4 regions of the Streptomyces sp. NPDC051987 genome follow, and region 4 is predicted to be linked to each of the others. Evidence: riboswitches for the same ligand, from Rfam matches in the RefSeq annotation. Region 4 holds a riboswitch; each other region holds the start of a gene.
What was found. Region 4 has a riboswitch for cyclic di-AMP ahead of AB0M11_RS18095 (transglycosylase SLT domain-containing protein). Riboswitches for the same ligand answer to the same signal wherever they lie in the genome.
Positions count from the first base shown of each region.

Region 1 (4,561 bases), on a different contig from region 4:
ATCGGTCTGCGCGGGCCAGGAGTTGTCCACAGGGCACCGCCGCCCGCTCCGACACCCCTCGCTTCCAGCACCCGGCAGCTCTTGCCTCCGGAGCCCGCGGCCCATGATGATGTTGGGGCTTGAGCGGATCTGTTGGCACCTGTGTGAGGTTCTCGATGCTGGACATCGCCGAAAACGGTCGTACCTGGCTCCTGTCCGGCCCCGGCAGCAGCTACGCGCTGCATCTGACGGAGGCCGACGAGCTGCTCCACCTGCACTGGGGCGCCAGAATCGAGCTCGCCGACGCCGAGGAGCTCAGCACCCGGGCACTGCCCGGCTACTGGCCCTTCGAGACCCCGCTGGACGGCCGGGAGGAGTATCCCGTCGAGGGCGGTCCCCGCTTCGTCCGCCCGGCGCTGTCCGTGCGCACGGAGGAGCGCCGCGGCACCGAGTGGACCTTCGCGTCGTACGAGGCCGACGCCGACGAACTCCGGTTGCGCTTCACGGACGACGGCATCGTCATCACCCTGCACTACCGGATGCGCGGCGACGTCGTCGAGCGCTGGGTCACCGTCGGCAACGAGGGGCACGCGCCCGTGGAACTGCTGCGCGCCGACCCCGCCACCTGGACCCTGCCCGACCGCGAGGGCTGGCGGCTCTCCCAGCTGCACGGCCGCTGGGCCGCGGAGTCCCGGCTGACCCGCGGCCCGCTCAGCTACGGGGAGAAGGTCATCGGCAGCCGCCGCGGCCACACCGGCCACCAGCACCTGCCCTGGGTCGCCCTGGACACCGATGCCACCGAGGAGCGCGGTGAGGTCTGGGGCTGCGCCCTCGGCTGGTCCGGCTCCTGGCGCATCGCCGTCGCCCAGCTCCCCGACGCGCGCGTGCAGATCACCGGCGGCGCCGGCTACGACGACTCGGGCCTGCTGATGCTGGCCGAGGGGGAGTCGTACACCAGCCCGGTCTTCGCGGGCCTGTGGACCGACGCGGGCTTCGGCGGGGCGAGCCGTGCCTGGCACGCCTACCAGCGGGCGTACATCATCCCGAACGCCGACCAGGACCGGCCGGTGCTGTTCAACTCCTGGGAGGCCACCAACTTCGACATCTCGGAGGACCAGCAGGCCACCCTCGCCCGCCGGGCCGCCGCGATCGGTGTCGAGCTGTTCGTGGTGGACGACGGCTGGTTCGGCGCCCGCACCAGCGACCGCGCCGGCCTCGGCGACTGGACGCCCAACCCCGACCGCTTTCCCAAGGGCCTGGGGCCCCTCGCCGACTACGTGCACGCCCTCGGCATGCAGTTCGGCATCTGGGTCGAGCCCGAAATGGTGAACCCGGACAGCGACCTGTACCGCGCCCATCCCGACTGGGTGCAGTACCAGCAGGGCCGGAAGCGCACCGAGCTCCGCAACCAGCTGGTTCTCAACCTCGCCCGCGAGGACGTCCAGGAGTACCTCTGGGAGCAGCTCGACGCGCTGTTGTCCAGCGCCCCGATCGACTACGTCAAGTGGGACTTCAACCGCTGCTTCACGGACGCGGGCTGGCCCGGCGAGCCCTACCCGCAGCGCCTGTGGGTCGACCACGTGCGCGGGCTGTACGCGCTGCTCGACCGGATCCGCGCGGCTCACCCGAACGTGGCCATCGAGTCCTGCTCGGGCGGCGGCGGGCGGATCGACCTCGGCATCATGAGCCGTACCGACGAGGTGTGGACCTCCGACAACACCGACCCGCTGGACCGGCTCGCCATCCAGCACGGCTTCAGCCAGATTCACCCCGCCCGGGTGATGTCCGCCTGGGTCACCGACAGCCCGAACCACCAGCTCAACGGCCGGGTCAGCAGTCTGCGTTTCCGTTTCGTCAGCTCCATGGCCGGGGCGCTCGGCGTCGGCGGCGACCTGTCGAAGTGGACCGAGGAGGAACTCGCCGAGGCCGGCCACTGGGTGGAGCTCTACAAGGAGATCCGGCCGCTGGTGCAGCGCGGCGACCAGTTCCGGCTGCGGCCGCCGGCCGGCGGGCTCAGCGCCGTGCAGTACACGCTCGGGGACGAGGCCGTCGTCCTCGCCTGGCTCCAGGCCCAGAGCTACGGCGAGCCGGCGCCGGCGCTCCGGTTGCAGAGCCTGGACCCGACGGCGTCCTACGAAAACCGTGACACGGGCGAAGTGCACCGGGGCGCCGTCCTGCTGCACCACGGGCTGCACACCGGGCTCAAGGGCGACCTGGACGCGACGGTCATCCGACTCCGCCGGGTCTGATCTGTCTGCCCGAATTGGAGCATTGGTTGTGACTCGTCATCTAATGAGGAGGGGTGGCATGACGTGCGTGAGGAGCGTCATATTCGTGACTGTCCGTCGCGCGTCATGTGCACGTAATTCCCGTTGTTCTTCGCGGAGATTGGAAAAGCGAAATAGGTCGAATTCACGGAGGGTGACCGGGAATTCCGGCAACGGATCATATGGGGCACGGACCGGCGGAACCGGTTGCTTGTCCGCGTCCGTCCTATTCCCTTACGTTCGCCACACATCCGGGCGGAACGCCGAATCCTGCCGCCGCCCGGAGCCCCACACACTCACCCGTACCCGGCAGGAGCGGGGGACCCACCAGGTACGACGGCCTGTTCCGGTTCCCGGGACGGCCAGGGGTGCAGCCGCGTGGCGACGCGTGGCCGGGCAGCTCCAGCCCGAACCCGACAGCTCACCTCGCAGGCGCCGGAGAGGAACGCGCCATGCCCGCGAAGGGTAAGCACCGACGCCCCACGTCCCCGCGTCTCACCCGCTCGATGGCCGTCGCCGGAACCGGTGGCGCCGCACTGGCGCTGCCGCTCATGGGAGCCACCGGCGCCCACGGGGCCCCCGAACAGGCCGTCTCCGCACAGGCTGTCTCCGCACAGGCCGCACCGTCGCGTCCCGCGATCGAACAGGCCGCGGCGCGAGCGACGGCCGCGAAGGACTCCGCGCACCGCGTCTACACGGTGGTGCCCGGTGACTACCTCTCGAAGATCGCCGAGGAGCAGCATCTCCGCGGCGGCTGGCACCGGCTCTACGCCGACAACCGGCAGGCCGTCGGCGACGACCCCTCGCTGATCCACCCCGGCCTCAGGCTCACGCTCGGCGGCCGGCACGTCGCGGCGCCGGACACCGCGGACTCCGGCTCCCGTGCCGAGCCGCGGCCGGACGAGCGGTCGTCGGCGCGGCCGGACGCGCAGTCGTCCCCCTCACTGTCGTCCACCTCCTCGCCCTCCTTCTCCTCCACGTCCCCGTCCGCGTCCTCGTCCGCGTCTTCGGCCTCGGCATCCGGCGGGTCGGTGACGGCCGTCTCCGGCTTCACCCTCCCGGTGACCGGTGCCTCCGTCGGCACCGGCTACCACGTCGCGGGCGGCATGTGGTCCAGCGGCCACCACACGGGTGTCGACTTCGTCGTCCCGACGGGTACCCCGGTCAAGGCCGTCGGCGCGGGCACGGTGGTCTCGGCGGGCTGGGGCGGCGCCTACGGCAACCAGGTCGTCATCCGGCTCACCGACGGCTACTACGCGCAGTTCGGCCACCTCTCCGCTCTCTCCGTCTCGGTCGGCCAGACCGTGACCGCCGGCCGGCAGGTCGGCCTCTCCGGGGCGACCGGCAACGTCACCGGACCGCACCTCCACTTCGAGATCCGCACCACCCCGGACTACGGCTCGGACGTGGACCCGGTCGCCTACCTCCGCGCGAAGGGCCTCGCCGTCGGCTGACCGGGTGTCTCCTTCTCGCCACGGACAGGCGATCGACACGTCAACACAGCTGATCAGAGCCTTATTCCAGGCTTGGCACAGTATTGGGAAGTGTCTTATCTCACCGCACGTCAACCCCTTATTACGGTCGCGTAGGTCACAACCGAAGGTGAATCATGGTCCGACGTGGCAGACGATTCGAAGAGTGACAAGGCATCAGTGATCGGGTCGTACGTGGCGGTGGGGGACAGCTTCACCGAGGGCGTGGGCGACCCCGGCCCCGACGGGGCGTTCGTCGGCTGGGCGGACCGGTTCGCGGTACTGCTGTCGGACCGGCGGCCCGAGGGCGACTTCGAGTACACCAACCTCGCCGTACGCGGGAAACTGCTCGACCAGATCGTGGCGGACCAGGTGCCGCAGGCCCTGGCACTCGCCCCGGACCTGGTCTCCTTCTGCGCGGGCGGCAACGACATCATCCGCCCCGGCACCGACCCCGACGAGGTGGCCGAGCGGTTCGAGCGCGCCGTGGCCCAGTTGACCGCGGCCGTCGGCACGGTGCTGGTGACCACCGGGTTCGACACCCGGGGCGTGCCCGTCCTCAAGCATCTGCGCGGCAAGATCGCCACGTACAACGGGCATGTCCGGGCCATCGCCGACCGGTACGGCTGTCCCGTCCTGGACCTGTGGTCCCTGAAGTCCGTGCAGGACCGCCGGGCCTGGGACGGCGACCGCCTGCACCTCTCGCCCGAGGGGCACACGCGCGTGGCGCTGCGCGCCGGCCAGGTGCTCGGCGTCGAGGTGCCCGCCGACCCGGACCAGCCGTGGCCGCCGCTGCCGCCCCGCGGCACCCTGGAGGTCCGCCGCGACGACGTGCACTGGGCG
Region 1 is NZ_JBFAXI010000001.1:133,044-137,604, reverse strand. It holds gene AB0M11_RS00590 (alpha-galactosidase) at 156-2,228, shown strand; cyclic di-AMP (ydaO/yuaA leader) riboswitch at 2,534-2,694, shown strand; gene AB0M11_RS00585 (LysM peptidoglycan-binding domain-containing M23 family metallopeptidase) at 2,699-3,700, shown strand; gene AB0M11_RS00580 (SGNH/GDSL hydrolase family protein) at 3,899-4,561, shown strand, end outside.
Region 1: another riboswitch for cyclic di-AMP. It lies ahead of AB0M11_RS00585 (LysM peptidoglycan-binding domain-containing M23 family metallopeptidase); the one in region 4 lies ahead of AB0M11_RS18095 (transglycosylase SLT domain-containing protein).

Region 2 (4,561 bases), on a different contig from region 4:
CTACCTCGGCACGGCCTTCGGGACCGACCAGCTGACCGGTGACAGCGGGATCGCCTCCGTCACCGCCGCCACCTTCTTCGTGCGCATCGTGATGTCCCCGTTCGCGCACCCGCTCTTCACCGTCCTCACCGGCATCGGCTTCGGCATCGCCGCGCTCTCCGGGGAGCGGCAGCGGACGCGGCGGGTGCTGGTGCCGCTCGCCGGGCTGCTGCTGGCGATGAGCATGCACGCGTTCTGGAACGGGTCGTCGACGTTCGGCCAGTTCGGCTTCTTCGCCGTCTACACCATGTTCATGGTGCCGACGTTCGGACTGCTGACCTGGCTGGCCGTGTGGACGCGCCAGCGTGAGCTGCGCACCGTGCGGGAAGAGCTGCCGGCGTACGTCTACGCGGGGTGGCTGGGGGCGGCCGAGCCGTTCGTGCTCGGGTCGATGCGGGCGCGGCAGATGGCCCGGGAGTACGCCTCGTACCACTTCGGGAAGGCGGCGGGGAGGTCGGTCGCCGAGTACGAGGGGTACGCGACGACGCTGGCGCTGCTGCGGCGCCGGGGGCAGCGGGGGCGGGCGGGGGCCGACTTCGTGGTCCGGGAGCGGGAGCTGCTGGCGGAGCTGTGGGGCCGACGGGAGCTGGTGCGGCCGGCCCTGGAGTACGCGGCCCGGACGGCCGCGCCGGGCGGCTGGCCGGGGTACGCCGCTCACGTGCCGTCGCCTTACGGGGCGCCCGTCCCGGGGTGGCAGGGGGCGGCGGTGCCGTACCCGTCGTACAACCCGTACCGGAGCTAGCGCTCCGAGGCCGCGGAGGGTACGGCACCGCCGGGACGCGCCGTGGTGGCTGAGCGGTGTCGCGGCGCAGGAGAAGTCGCCGGCGGCCGCCGGGCGCGGGCCGTCAGGCGGAGGCTGTCGTCAGCTTGTTGAGGTCCTCGTCCGTCAAGGTCAGCTCTGCCACGCCCAGCAGCGGCGGGAGTTGGTCGAGGGTGCGGGCCGAGGCGATCGGGGCCGTGACGGTGGGCTGGGCCGCCAGCCAGGCCAGGGCGACCGTGGGGATCGGGGCCTCGTGGGCCGCGGCGACCTCGTCGAGGGCCGCCAGGACCTTCTGGCCGCGCTCCGACTCGGCGTACTGGGCGACCCGGCCCGCTCGCGCGCTGTCGACCGTCGTGCCGGGCCGGTACTTGCCGGTGAGGAAGCCGGACGCCAGGGCGAAGTAGGGGACGGCCGCGAGGCCGGTGCGGGAGGCCAGGTCCTGCAGCGGGCCCTCGTAGGTGTCGCGGGAGACCAGGTTGTAGTGGGGCTGGAGGGCGACGTAGCGGGCGAGGCCCTCGCGGTCGGAGAAGTCCAGGGACTCCTGGAGCCGCTCCGGCGTGATGTTGGACGCGGCGATGTGCCGGACCTTGCCCGCCCGCACCAGCTCGTCCAGCGCGCCGATGATCTCCTCGACCGGGACCTCGGGCTGGTCGAAGTGCGTGTAGTACAGGTCGACGCGGTCGGTGCCCAGACGGCGCAGGGACGCGTCGGCGGCGGCCTTGATGTTGGCGGCGGACAGGCCCGGGTACTCGGGGTGCTGGCTGACCTTGGTCGCGATGACGACGTCGTCGCGGTTGCCGCGCGCCTTGAGCCACTTGCCGATGATCGTCTCGGACTCGCCGCCCTTGTTGCCCTCGATCCACGCCGAGTACGAGTCGGCGGTGTCGACGAAGTTGCCGCCCGCGGCGGTGTAAGCGTCGAGCACGGCGAACGAGGCGGCCTCGTCGGCGGTCCAGCCGAAGACGTTACCGCCGAGGGCGAGCGGGAAGACCTCCAGGTCGGAGGCGCCGAGCTTGCGGAGGGATGCGGAAGAACCAGTCATGCCCCACTTCAACACGCGTCCCCGCACGCCCCATCCCGGCGCAACACGAAGTTCTTGTAAAGGCGTCGGTTCTTGCAAAGGCGTCGGGTCTTGTAGAGGTGTCGGGTCTTGTAAAGGTCTCGCGGCCCGTCCGGGTCAGGGGTTGAGGCCCTTGCCGCGCAGCCAGGCCATCGGGTCGATGGCGGTGGCCTGTCCGTTCGGGTGGACCTCCAGGTGGAGGTGGGGGCCGGTCACGTTGCCGGTGGCGCCGACGCGGCCGATGACGTCGCCGGTGGCGACCTTCTGGCCGACCTTCACGCCGATCGAGGACTGGTGGCAGAACCACAGCTCGGTGCCGTCGTCGAGGGTGATGATCGTGCGGTAGCCGTAGGCCCCGGCCCAGCCCGCCTCGGTGACCGTGCCGCTGTGCACGGCCTTGATCAGCGTGCCGGTGGGCGCGGCGAAGTCGAGGCCGGTGTGGTAGCCGGAGGACCACATGGAGCCGGCCTGGCCGAAGGTGCCGGTGAGCGTGTACGAGACGACCGGCAGCGTGTACTGCTTGGCCAGCTCGGCGAGGTGGGCCTGCTCGGCCTTCTGCTTCGCGGACGCCTCGGCCTTCTCCTTGGCGTCGGCGGCCTTCGCTGCGGCCGCCTTCTCCGCCTTGGCCTCGGCGGCGGCGAGCGCCTTGTCGGCGGCGGCGGCGGCCTTGGCGCCGGCCTTGGTGTCGAGCTGGCTCTGCTGCTGCGCGGCCTGGGCGATGATCCGGCTGCGCAGCGCTTCACCGGCGTCCGCGGAGGAGTCCGCGTCGGTGGCGGCCGCCGTGGTGACGCTGCTGAGGGCGGTCTGGACGGCCTGGTGACCGCTGTCCTCGCCCAGCAGGGAGCTGACGGAGGAGGGCAGGTCGGACAGGGAGATGGAGACCGGCGGCTTGCCGGTGTTCGCGCTGGCCATGCCGCCCGCGCCGACGGCAGCGATGACGCCGACGCCGAGAACCGTGGAGCTGCGGGCGAGGCCGCCGCCCTTCTGCTTGGTGACCCGGTGCCGGCCGCGGACCGCGGCGAGGGACTCCTCGGTGGGGTTCCACTCCTCGAAGGGGCCCTCGTCGGAGCGGTAGCCGCCGTAGCCGAAGGTGTCGGGTCGGCGCTGGCTGGGCACGAACGGGGCTGTGGGAGCAGGCGGGTTGGACGCCACGCGGGCGCACTCCTTTCCTTCCGCCGCCTACCGGGTTAGCTGACGGGTTCGGAGCAGGAAGGTCTCCTACGCGCGTATACCTGCCGTTTCGTACCCGGCGGTAGACGTGCGATTCACCCCAAGGTGGTGGTTCCCCGGTTCCCTTGCGGGATTCGGCGCGTGCGCACGGAGCCGTCTCGGGTGACGGCTGGGACGACCGCGCTGCGTTATCGAACGTTAATAGACCCGGCTATCAGTTTCCAAGCTGTTGGCCTTGATCATTAAGCTTTCAAAGCCTGGACTTACCTGCCATGACCGGTCAAAAACGGTCGAGTCGACGAGGCGCGCGGCTCGGCTCAGGAGTCCCACAGGTATCGGTGGTGACCACGTCCACGGAGCGCTGGATACGACTCAGGGCCGGAATCCGATGCATGCATCGGATTCCGGCCCTGGGCTTCAGTAGCGGGGACAGGATTTGAACCTGCGACCTCTGGGTTATGAGCCCAGCGAGCTACCGAGCTGCTCCACCCCGCGTCGGTGACACCAGCATACGCCATCCGAAGACCGGGAGTCGCACGGGTTAAACAAGCGGTGCAGGTTCCGGGCCGGCAGGCCCCCGATCGTGGCCGCGATCTCGTCGGGTGCCTCTTCGGCCATGCAATGCCCGGCGCGGGTCAGCTGGTGGTCCAGGTCCGGCGCCCAGGCCTTCCACACCCCGGGAGCGTCGTAGCCGAGCTGCGCGCCCCACACGCCGGCGCCGCCAGCGGAATGCTGACCCTGGGCCCGGTGGCGCGGTACCTGGCCGCGGGCCGGTGGGGGCTTGTCGCGCAGTTCCCCGCGCCCCTGAAGGGGCGCTGCCGCAACGTGCCCCGAAGGGGTGCTGGGTCCCCCCGGCCGAAGGCTGGGGGAGGAACTGTGCGAGCACCCCCAGGCACCCGCACCCGCAAAAGCACCGCGGCCCGCCCCTCCTCGATCTCCCCCCTCGGTCTCCCCCTCACCCGAGAAGATGCCCGTTCGGTGCCTTCGCCGGCGTCTCGTACTCCTCCAGGACCAGCACCGACACCCCCGCCTCGCGCAACGCCCCCGTCCCGTCGGCCGCCGTCACGAACGTGTCCGGCTCGCGCCAGGCGGTCACCACCCGCCGTACCCCGGCCCGCAGGATCAGCTCGGCGCAGGGGTGCGGACGGGAGGCGCGGCGGGTGCAGGGTTCGAGGCTGGTGTAGACCGTGGCGCCGGGCAGGCGGGGGTCGGCCGGGGGGATCTTGGCCAGGGCCGCCTCCTCCGCGTGGACCACGGGATCGCCGGCCTCCCGGGAGTGGCCGCGGGCCAGTTCCGTGCCGTCGGACGCGACCACCACCGCGCCGACGCTGAACGCGGTCGGGGAGGGCGGGCAGTCGGCCGCCAGTTCGCAGGCGAGCCGCAGCCAGTGGCGGTCGGCGGCGGACGGCACCGCGCCCGTGCCCGGGGCCGTGGGCTCGTACCGGGTCAGGACGACGTCCTCGATACGGCGGGTCTCCAGGAGCCGCAGCCGCCCGGCCTGGTAGCCGCCCGGCCCGAACAGGCGCGGGGCC
Region 2 is NZ_JBFAXI010000082.1:14,485-19,045, reverse strand. It holds gene AB0M11_RS31820 (PrsW family intramembrane metalloprotease) at 1-781, shown strand, start outside; gene AB0M11_RS31815 (aldo/keto reductase) at 885-1,841, opposite strand; gene AB0M11_RS31810 (M23 family metallopeptidase) at 1,977-3,011, opposite strand; cyclic di-AMP (ydaO/yuaA leader) riboswitch at 3,019-3,179, opposite strand; tRNA gene AB0M11_RS31805 (tRNA-Met) at 3,451-3,524, opposite strand; partial or broken gene AB0M11_RS31800 (alpha/beta hydrolase) at 3,591-3,737, opposite strand; gene AB0M11_RS31795 (dihydrofolate reductase family protein) at 3,985-4,561, opposite strand, start outside.
Region 2: another riboswitch for cyclic di-AMP. It lies ahead of AB0M11_RS31810 (M23 family metallopeptidase); the one in region 4 lies ahead of AB0M11_RS18095 (transglycosylase SLT domain-containing protein).

Region 3 (4,561 bases), on a different contig from region 4:
GACGTCCTCGGTCTCGCCGGAGCGGTGCGACATCATGCACTTGAAGCCGCTGCGCTGGGCCAGCTCGACGGCGTCCAGAGTCTCGGTCAGGGAACCGATCTGGTTCACCTTCACCAGCAGGGCGTTGGCGGTGCCCTCCTCGATGCCCCGGGCCAGGCGCTCCGGGTTGGTGACGAACAGGTCGTCGCCGACGAGCTGGACCTTGTCGCCGAGCTTGTCGGTGATGACCTTCCAGCCGGCCCAGTCGTCCTCGAACAGCGGGTCCTCGATGGAGACCAGCGGGTACGCGGCGACGAGCTCCTCGTAGTACTCGGTCATCTCGGCGGCCGAGCGGGACTTGCCCTCGAACTCGTACTTGCCGTCCTTGTAGAACTCGGACGCGGCGACGTCGAGCGCGAGCGCGATCTGCTCGCCGGGGACGTAACCGGCCTGCTTGATGGCCTCCAGAATGAGGTCCAGCGCGGCGCGGTTGGACTCCAGGTTCGGGGCGAAGCCGCCCTCGTCGCCGAGGCCGGTGGACAGGCCCTTGTTCTTCAGGACCTTCTTGAGGGTGTGGTAGACCTCGGCACCCCAGCGCAGCGCCTCGGAGAAGGACTCCGCGCCGATCGGGGCGATCATGAACTCCTGGATGTCGACATTGGAGTCCGCGTGCGAGCCGCCGTTGAGGATGTTCATCATCGGGACGGGCAGCAGGTGCGCGTTCGGGCCGCCGAGGTAGCGGAACAGCGGCAGGTCGGACGCCTCGGAGGCGGCGTGCGCGACGGCGAGGGAGACGCCGAGGATGGCGTTGGCGCCGAGCGAGCCCTTGTTGTCGGTGGCGTCCAGGTCGAACATGGCCTGGTCGATCAGGCGCTGCTCGGTGGCGTCGTAGCCGACCAGCTCCGGGCCGATCTGCTCGATGACGGCGAGGACGGCCTTCTCGACGCCCTTGCCCAGGTAGCGGTTGGGGTCGCCGTCACGGAGCTCGATGGCCTCGAAGGCGCCGGTGGAGGCGCCGGACGGGACGGCGGCACGACCCGTGCTGCCGTCGTCGAGGCCGACCTCGACCTCGACCGTGGGGTTGCCTCGGGAGTCCAGGATTTCCCGGGCTACGACGACGTCGATGGACGGCACGAGCATCTCCTTCTTGGGATGTGACGCTGGTTGTGCGGGGCGCACGTGGGCCTCGGCGGCCCTTGCTCAGCCTTGCGACTAGAGCCTAACCGTCCCGGGCCCGTCGGCCGGCACGACCGACCGGCCCGTGGACACACAGACGGTACTCATTGTTCACGTGCGGAACAAAGGGGGGGCCGATGAAGAACGGAAGAAGAGCGGACCAAGAAGGGGAACGGCGGGCCGACGGGGCGCCCGGACGGCTCGACGGCGGCAAAGAGAAACCCCGCTCCGGTGCGTACGGGGGGAGACGCACCGGAGCGGGGGGCTGTGGGGACGGGGGTGGTCCTCACGCGGTCTCCACTATGGGGACCACGGTTGTGCGGGAGCTGTGGCCCAGCTGGGCGCCGCCGAGTACGCGCGGCGCTGCGGGCGCGGCCCTTACTTCAGGTGGAGCTGCTGGCCCGGGTAGATGACGTCGGCGTCCTCGACGATGTCCTTGTTCAGCTTGAACAGCGCCTGCCAGCCACCCTTGACCTTGTGCTTCTCGGCGATCGAGCTGAGGGTGTCGCCCTTGACGACCTTGTACTCGCCGTCGCCCTTCTTGACCTTCTTGCCGGTCGGGGTGGTGACCGTCTTCTTGGCGGCCGGGCGCTCGGCGGAGCGGGAGGCGGCCTGGGTGTCGGTCGAGCGGCTGCCGGCGCTGCTGCTCGACGAGCTGGAGCTGCTGGAGCTGCCGCCGACGTAGGCGGCCCCGGACAGGCCCTTGCCGCAGACCGGCCAGGCGCCCTTGCCCTGGGCGGCGAGGACCTTCTCGGCGATCTGGATCTGCTGCGCCTTGGTGGCCTGGTTGGCCTGCGCGGCGTACTGCGTGCCGCCGTACGCGGCCCAGGTGGAGGCGGAGAACTGCAGACCGCCGTAGTAGCCGTTGCCGGTGTTGATGGCCCAGTTGCCACCCGACTCGCACTGGGCGACGGCGTCCCACTCGGAGGCGGTGGCCGCGGAGGCGCTGCCGGACGCCATCAGCGGAGCGGCCACGGCGACGCCGGTGACACCGGCGACGGCGATGGCGCGGACGGCCTTGGACGGACGGCGGTGCTTGCCCTTGCCGGAAAACAGCATGGATCGATCCCCTCACCGACGCCTGCGAGGTGAGCTGTCGGGTTCGGGCCGGTTGAGTTGCCCGGCCGCACACCCGTGTGTCGGTGCGCGGCTTCACCCCGAGCCGGATCGGCAGCCTCGACTGCCGGCCCCGGCACTTACCTTGGGTCCCCCGCTCCTGCCTACGGCGCTTGACGCGACGACTGTTCCCGGACGGCCGCTGGCAGGACTCGGCGTTGCGACAGCCGGGGCTCGTGGTGACGAGCGGCCTCGACCGTAAACAGGGCATCAGGTGAATTTCAAAGATGATCAGGGCTTCTGAGACTCATCCCACACTTTCGCCAAACCGGACATCAGACCCGAAACGGGACGTCAACTCTCGCTACTTTTCGCCCGGTTCGCCGCCGAGTTTCAGGGTCTGACCGGGGGCGATGGCGTTCGGGTCGGCACCGATGTCGGCCTTGTTCACGGCATAGAGCGCACGCCATCCGCCGTCGAGGTCAAGGGAGTCGGCGATGGAGGCGAGGGTGTCGCCCTCGCGGACGGTGTAGGTGTCGTCGTCCCGGGAGGCGTGCCGTCCGGAGGAGGTGGCACTCTGACCGTTCGTCACGTTCTCGTCCGCCGAGCCACCGCGATGCTTGCCACCGCCACTGACGGCACCCGTGTCGACCAGACTCCAAGAACCCCCGGTCTGCCACGAATTGTCCGAGTCGTCGGCCTCGGCCGTGACGGGATCCTCACCCGCCTTCGCGGTCCCGGAGTCGGAGCTGGAGCCGGAGTTCGAGCTGGAGGAATCCGACTTGTCGGTCTTGGCGGATTTGCTGGGGGTATCCGCCGTGGCGTCACCGCCCGCGCTCGCGCTCGGGGAGGGGGCTCCGGAGTCACTCCCGGAGACCGTGGCGCCCGGGGAGGAGCCGGAACCGGAGCCGGCGGAGGACGACGCGTCCGACAGCCCGGAGGACGAGTCCGACGAGTCGGAGGAAGCAGACGAATCACTCGACCCGCCGAGCCCCGTGTCCACGTTCACCGAGGCGTCGTCGGAGGAGAGCCCGGCGAGCAGGGCGCAGGTCCGCCAGGGCTTGGTGCCCTGGTCGGCGAGTATCTTCTCGGCGACCGAGATCTGCTGCGAACGGCTCGCCTGGTCCGGCGTCGCGGCGTACTCCGTCCCCCCGTACTTGTCCCAGTCGTCCAGGGAGATCTGGAGGCCGCCGTAGTAGCCGTTGCCGCTGTCGGCACTCCAGGAGCCGCCACTTTCGCACTCGGCCACCTGGTCCCAGGTGGAGCCGTCGGCCGCGTGGGCGCTCACCGCGCCGAGGAGCGGGATGGCGATGGCGGAGCCGGTCACCCCGGCCGCGACGAGGAGGGCCGGAGCCTGACGGGGGCGACGGTGACGACCGTTCCCGGAGAGCATGCGGAAACCTTTCGAGCGACAGCGGTGACCAGCGCGGCGGGTCCCGCAGGGGCGCCGCGCTGATGAGTGAACGTATCGACAGACGATCACTTGTCACAAGTTAATGCCGCGTAGATCACGTGAAGATCACAGAGTTGAGCGCTGATCACCTTTTGCCGAGGTGGGCCGGTACGGGCTCGGCGTGAACTCCACGGGGAGGGTGCGCAGTCCGCGCATGATGAGCCCGCCGCGCCACCGCAACTCGCTCTCGTCCACGGCGAGTCGCAGATCGGGGAGGCGGGTGAGCAGGCCGGCGAGCGCGGTCTGGCCCTCCAGGCGGGCGAGCGGGGCGCCCAGGCAGTAGTGGATGCCGTGGCCGTACCCGAGGTGCTGGTTGTCGCGCCGTGCGAGGTCGAGGGTGTCCGGCTCGGCGAACCGCTCCGGGTCCCGGTCCGCCGCGGCCAGGACGACCAGAACCGGGTCGCCGGACGCGATGCGCCGGCCGCCGATGGTGACGGGCTCGGTGGCGAACCGCCAGGTGGCCAGCTCCACCGGCCCGTCGTAGCGCAGCAGCTCCTCGACACCTGTCTCCAGCAGGCCGCGCTCGCCGGCTGCGAGGGAGTCCTGCAGCCGGACGCGCTGCTCGGGGTAGGTGAGCAGGGCGTACGTCCCGTTTCCGATCAGGTTGACGGTCGTCTCGAAACCCGCGAACAGCAGGATGAAGGCCATGGCCGCGGCCTCGTTCTCGGTGAGGTGCTCGCCGTGGTCCGAGGCCCGGATGAGCCCGGAGATGAGGTCCTCGCCGGGAGCGGCCTCGGCGGACAGCGCCTCCCGCTTGCGGTGGATCAGCTCGGCCAGATATCCGCGCATCTTCTTCACGGACCGCGCGACCCCGCCCCGCGGCCCTCCCGCCTGCCCTGCTTTCGTATGTCGCAGCATCATCCCCGCCCAGTCCCGGAAGTCGTCCTGGTCCTCGCG
Region 3 is NZ_JBFAXI010000009.1:1,342-5,902, forward strand. It holds gene eno (phosphopyruvate hydratase) at 1-1,119, opposite strand, end outside; gene AB0M11_RS07405 (transglycosylase family protein) at 1,534-2,214, opposite strand; cyclic di-AMP (ydaO/yuaA leader) riboswitch at 2,219-2,393, opposite strand; gene AB0M11_RS07410 (transglycosylase family protein) at 2,576-3,604, opposite strand; gene AB0M11_RS07415 (cytochrome P450) at 3,731-4,561, opposite strand, start outside.
Region 3: another riboswitch for cyclic di-AMP. It lies ahead of AB0M11_RS07405 (transglycosylase family protein); the one in region 4 lies ahead of AB0M11_RS18095 (transglycosylase SLT domain-containing protein).

Region 4 (4,561 bases):
GCCGCCTGGGCGTTCCCATGTACGCGATAACGGAGGACGCGTACACACCGGCGGCCTCGTCCCGCTATCTCAAGCGGGCGTTCGTGTGGCCGACGACAGGCGCCGAGGAACCGGATCATCTCGTCGAGGGACTGCTGCGCATCGGCCGCCGTATCGGCCGGCCGGCCGTGCTGATCCCCACCGACGAGGAGGCCGCCGTCCTGATCGCCGAGCACCAGGACGCACTCGGTGACCGCTTCCTCTTCCCGCGCGTGGACGCGGAACTGCCGCGCCGCCTGGCGAGCAAGCAGGGCCTGCACGAGCTGTGCGTGGAGCACGGCATCCCGAGCCCGGCGGCCGCCTTCCCGGACTCCTACGACGAGATCGTCGAGTTCGCGGAGAAGGCCCGCTTCCCGATCGTGGCCAAGAACCGCGAGGCGTTCGTCCGGCGAAAGCAGCCCGCCGTCAACGGGACGACGCGGATCGCCACCCGTGAGGGGCTGCTCACCCTGGCCCGTGACTGGGGCACTCATCCGGGTGTCATCCTCCAGGAGTACCTCCCGAGGGAGGAGGCCGAGGACTGGATCGTGCACGGCTACTTCGACGCCGACTCCCATCCGCGCGCCCTGTTCACCGGCGTCAAGGTCCGCTCCTGGCCGCCGCACGCCGGCATGACCGCGAACGCCTGCGTCGTCGACAACCCGGAACTCGCCGACCTCGCCGCGCGTTTCATCAAGCAGATCGGCTTCACCGGCATCATCGACCTCGACCTGCGCTTCGACCGGCGCGACGGGCAGTACAAGCTGCTCGACTTCAACCCGCGCATGGGCGCCCAGTTCCGGCTCTTCGAGAGCGAGTCGGGGGTGGACGTCGTCCGCGCCATGCACCTGGACCTGACCGGCCGCCGGGTTCCGGAGGGGGAACAGCGCGCCGGACACCAGTTCGTCGTGGAGAACATCGACCTGCCCGCCCTCCTCGCCTACCGCCGCAGCGGCTACACGACACCGCACGCACCGAAGCGGCCGAGCGGGACCGAGCTGGCCTGGCTGGCGGGTGACGACCCGATGCCGTTCGCCACGATGCTCGCCCGCTTCGTGCGTCCGGGCGCGAAGCACCTCTATCAGCTGTGGCGCACCAGCCGCCGCGGCTCCGGCACCTCCACGACGTAGCCACCGCGTCACCTGGAAGGGGAACCGTGCGACCACCGCGCCGGCGAGGTGACGCCCGCCACTGACCACGGCCCCATCACCCCGGTGACGGGCGCCAGTTGAGGCCGAAACGCACGGTGAGTCCCAGAGGCGTGCTGTCCGTATTCTCTGATCATGGTCGCACCCTCCCCGTACTCACTGATCGCCACCGACCTGGACGGCACGCTGCTGCGCGGCGACGACACCCTCTCGGAACGGTCTCTCGCCGCACTCGCGCGGGCCGGCCGGGCCGGTGCCCGCCACCTCGTGGTGACCGGCCGCCCCGCGCCGAGAGTGCGTCCGCTCCTCGACGACCTCGGCTGCACGGGACTCGCGGTCTGCGGCCAGGGCGCACAGGTGTACGACGCCGGCGCGGACCGGCTGCTGTGGTCGGTCACCCTGGACCGGGAGCTGGCGGAGACCGCGCTCGGCAAGATCGAGGCCGAGGTCGGTCAGGTGTACGCGGCGGTCGACCAGGACGGCGTCGACGGGCTCACGCTCATCGAGCCGGGCTATCTGATGCCGCACCCCACGCTGCCCGCGCTGCGGGTCTCCCGGCGCGAGGACCTGTGGTGCACGCCCATCAGCAAGGTGCTGCTGCGCCACCACACCCTGTCCGACGACGAACTGGCGGCCACCGCCCGCTCGGTGGTCGGGTCGCTGGCGACGGTCACCATGTCGGGGCCGGGCACCGTCGAACTCCAGCCGTGCGGGGTGACGAAGGCGACCGGGCTCGCGCTGGCCGCGGACCATCTCGGGCTGAGCTCCGGGCACGCCATCGCGTTCGGTGACATGCCCAACGACATTCCGATGTTCGAGTGGGCCGCCCACGGGGTGGCGATGGCCAACGCCCATCCGGAACTGAAAGCGCTGGCCGACGAGATCACCACGTCGAACGAGGACGACGGCATCGCCGTCGTCCTCGAAAGACTCTTCGACTGATCGGTGTGTCGGTCAGTACGCGCCGTGGACGTTGTCGATCGAGCCGTACCGTGCGGCGGCGTAGTTGCAGGCCGCGGTGATGTTCGCGACCGGGTCGTAGATGTCGAACGACGTGCCGGCCACGTGGTAGGTGCTGAACGTCGGGTCGATCACCTGGAGCAGGCCCTTGGAGGGGATGCCGGCGCGGGCGTTGGAGTCCCAGAGGTTGATGGCCCGCGGGTTGCCGGAGGACTCCCGCATCACGTTGCGGTAGATGCCGTTGTAGGTACCCGGGATGTGCTTCTCCGACATGATCGCGAGGGACTCGCGGATCCAGCCGTCGAGGTTGTTCGGGTACCCGGCCAGGGTCTTCGAAGCCGTCGGGGTGGACGAGCCGGCGGCGGCGGAGGCGGCGGTCGCCCCGATGAGGGGGAGGGCGAGGACGGCGGCGCCGGTGCAGGCGACGACGAGCGCGCGGGTGATGCGGTTGCGGCGGGGGCGGTGGTGCTGAACGGCAGCAGGCATGGCGAAGTTCCTCTCCGTCGCCTGCGAGGTGAGCTGTCGGGTTCGGGCCCGGGGAGTGCCCGGCCGCACCGTCCGAAGACGATGCGACTTCACCCCTAGCCGTTCCGGAACGACGTCCGTGATGACGTCGGTCGCCCGGTCCGGCGACTTACCTGGTTCCCCCGCTCCTGCCGTGCGAATGGACTCGTCGATGGGTCACGACGGGCGGCGGCAGGATTCGGCGTCCGCCCGGCGAGCGGGAACGTATGCGAGAGCACATCTCGGGAACAAGTAGTCGATTCGCACAAACACTGATTGACCTCATGATGTGGCGTTTGTGACGCTTGATCCTTTGCGGTCGCCAACCCTCAACTGGCTTACAGGGAAGGGAAGGAAGGGTCGCCTCACCTGCCCTTGGGTGTCCCAGGTCACGTGACCTACTTCACGAAATCGCAATAATCGCAAAACGGACAAGAGGGATTCGTTGAATCCGTCTTTTTCCCGGTTCGATGGGAAAGCTTCCGGCCCGCATTCGCGCGAATCGCCCCTTCTGGGCGACGGGGCGATCGGTCGGGTCCGCCGTGGTCCCCCTCGCTCGATCGGGTGCCTCGGGGAAGGTGATTGACGCGTTCGGGTGTCGGGAGTGATCGTGAACGGCGAGGGGGCGGGTCGCGTCGCCGAGTGCTCGCGTGACGCTCGTCACGTCGAGAGGGGGTGGAGGGGGTGCGACCGGGAAGGTGATGCCGGCCGGGAGAGGGGAGGCCGTTTCCGGGCAGTAGTCAGTCGGGAGGCTCGCCGCCGTACGGGCCGCCCTTGGACGGACCGCCCTCGGGCGGTCTCCGGTCGCGTCCCTCGGTCCGGACCCGGTGTCGGCCGTGCGGGACACGGCCTGCGTCACGGTTCGGGACAACTGCCCGCACTTGCTGTTAAGTCAGTGGATGTCGGGTCGTATCGTCCGATCAAAAACATAACGGTCGTGATCCGATAGCGCCCGGGGTGTAACCGTGGGCGCTATCGGTGATCGAAACCTGACCGGATACGCTGACTTGAGTGATGGCAGCGACCTATCGACAAACCGCGTAATCGCCAGTAGACACCAGCAGACAGGAGACCCCTCGTGACCGTCGTCGGGCCGTTCGGGCTGAGCGTGCGGGACCAGGCTCTGGAAGCCGATGTCCAGGCCGGATTGACGGCTGTCGAGGAAGGCTTGCTAGAAGCCACCAAGAGCGAGGTCCCGTTCATCACGGAGGCCGCACAGCATCTCGTGCGGGCCGGCGGGAAGCGGTTCCGCCCGCTGCTGGTGATGCTCGCCGCGCAGTTCGGCGACCCGTACGCGCCCGGTGTCGTGCCGTCGGCCGTCGTCGTCGAGCTCACCCATCTGGCCACGCTCTACCACGACGACGTCATGGACGAGGCCTCCGTGCGACGCGGCGTCGCCAGCGCCAACACCCGCTGGGGCAATTCGCTCGCCGTGCTCACCGGCGACTTCCTCTTCGCCCGCGCCTCCCAGATCCTCGCCGATCTCGGTCCCGAGGCGGTCCGGGTCCAGGCCCTCGCGTTCGAGCGGCTGGTGACCGGCCAGATCCTGGAGACGGCGGGACCGTCGGACGGCCGTGACCCGGTCGAGCACTACCTGGACGTGCTCGGCGGCAAGACCGGCTCGCTGGTCGCCGTCTCCTGCCGCTTCGGCGCGATGCTGTCCGGCGCCGACGAGACGGTCGTCGACGTCCTCACCCAGTACGGCGAACGGCTCGGTGTCGCCTTCCAGCTCGCCGACGACGTCCTGGACATCGCCTCCGACTCGCAGGAGTCCGGGAAGACCCCCGGGACCGACCTCCGCGAGGGCGTGCCCACGCTTCCGGTGCTGCGGCTGCGGGAACGCGCGGCCCGGTTGGGGCTGCCCGAGGACATCGCCCTGTGCGAACTGCTGGACTCCGACCTCACGGACGACGCACGGCACGCGGAGGCGC
Region 4 is NZ_JBFAXI010000029.1:67,725-72,285, forward strand. It holds gene AB0M11_RS18085 (ATP-grasp domain-containing protein) at 1-1,148, shown strand, start outside; gene AB0M11_RS18090 (HAD family hydrolase) at 1,302-2,108, shown strand; gene AB0M11_RS18095 (transglycosylase SLT domain-containing protein) at 2,121-2,612, opposite strand; cyclic di-AMP (ydaO/yuaA leader) riboswitch at 2,618-2,812, opposite strand; gene AB0M11_RS18100 (polyprenyl synthetase family protein) at 3,709-4,561, shown strand, end outside.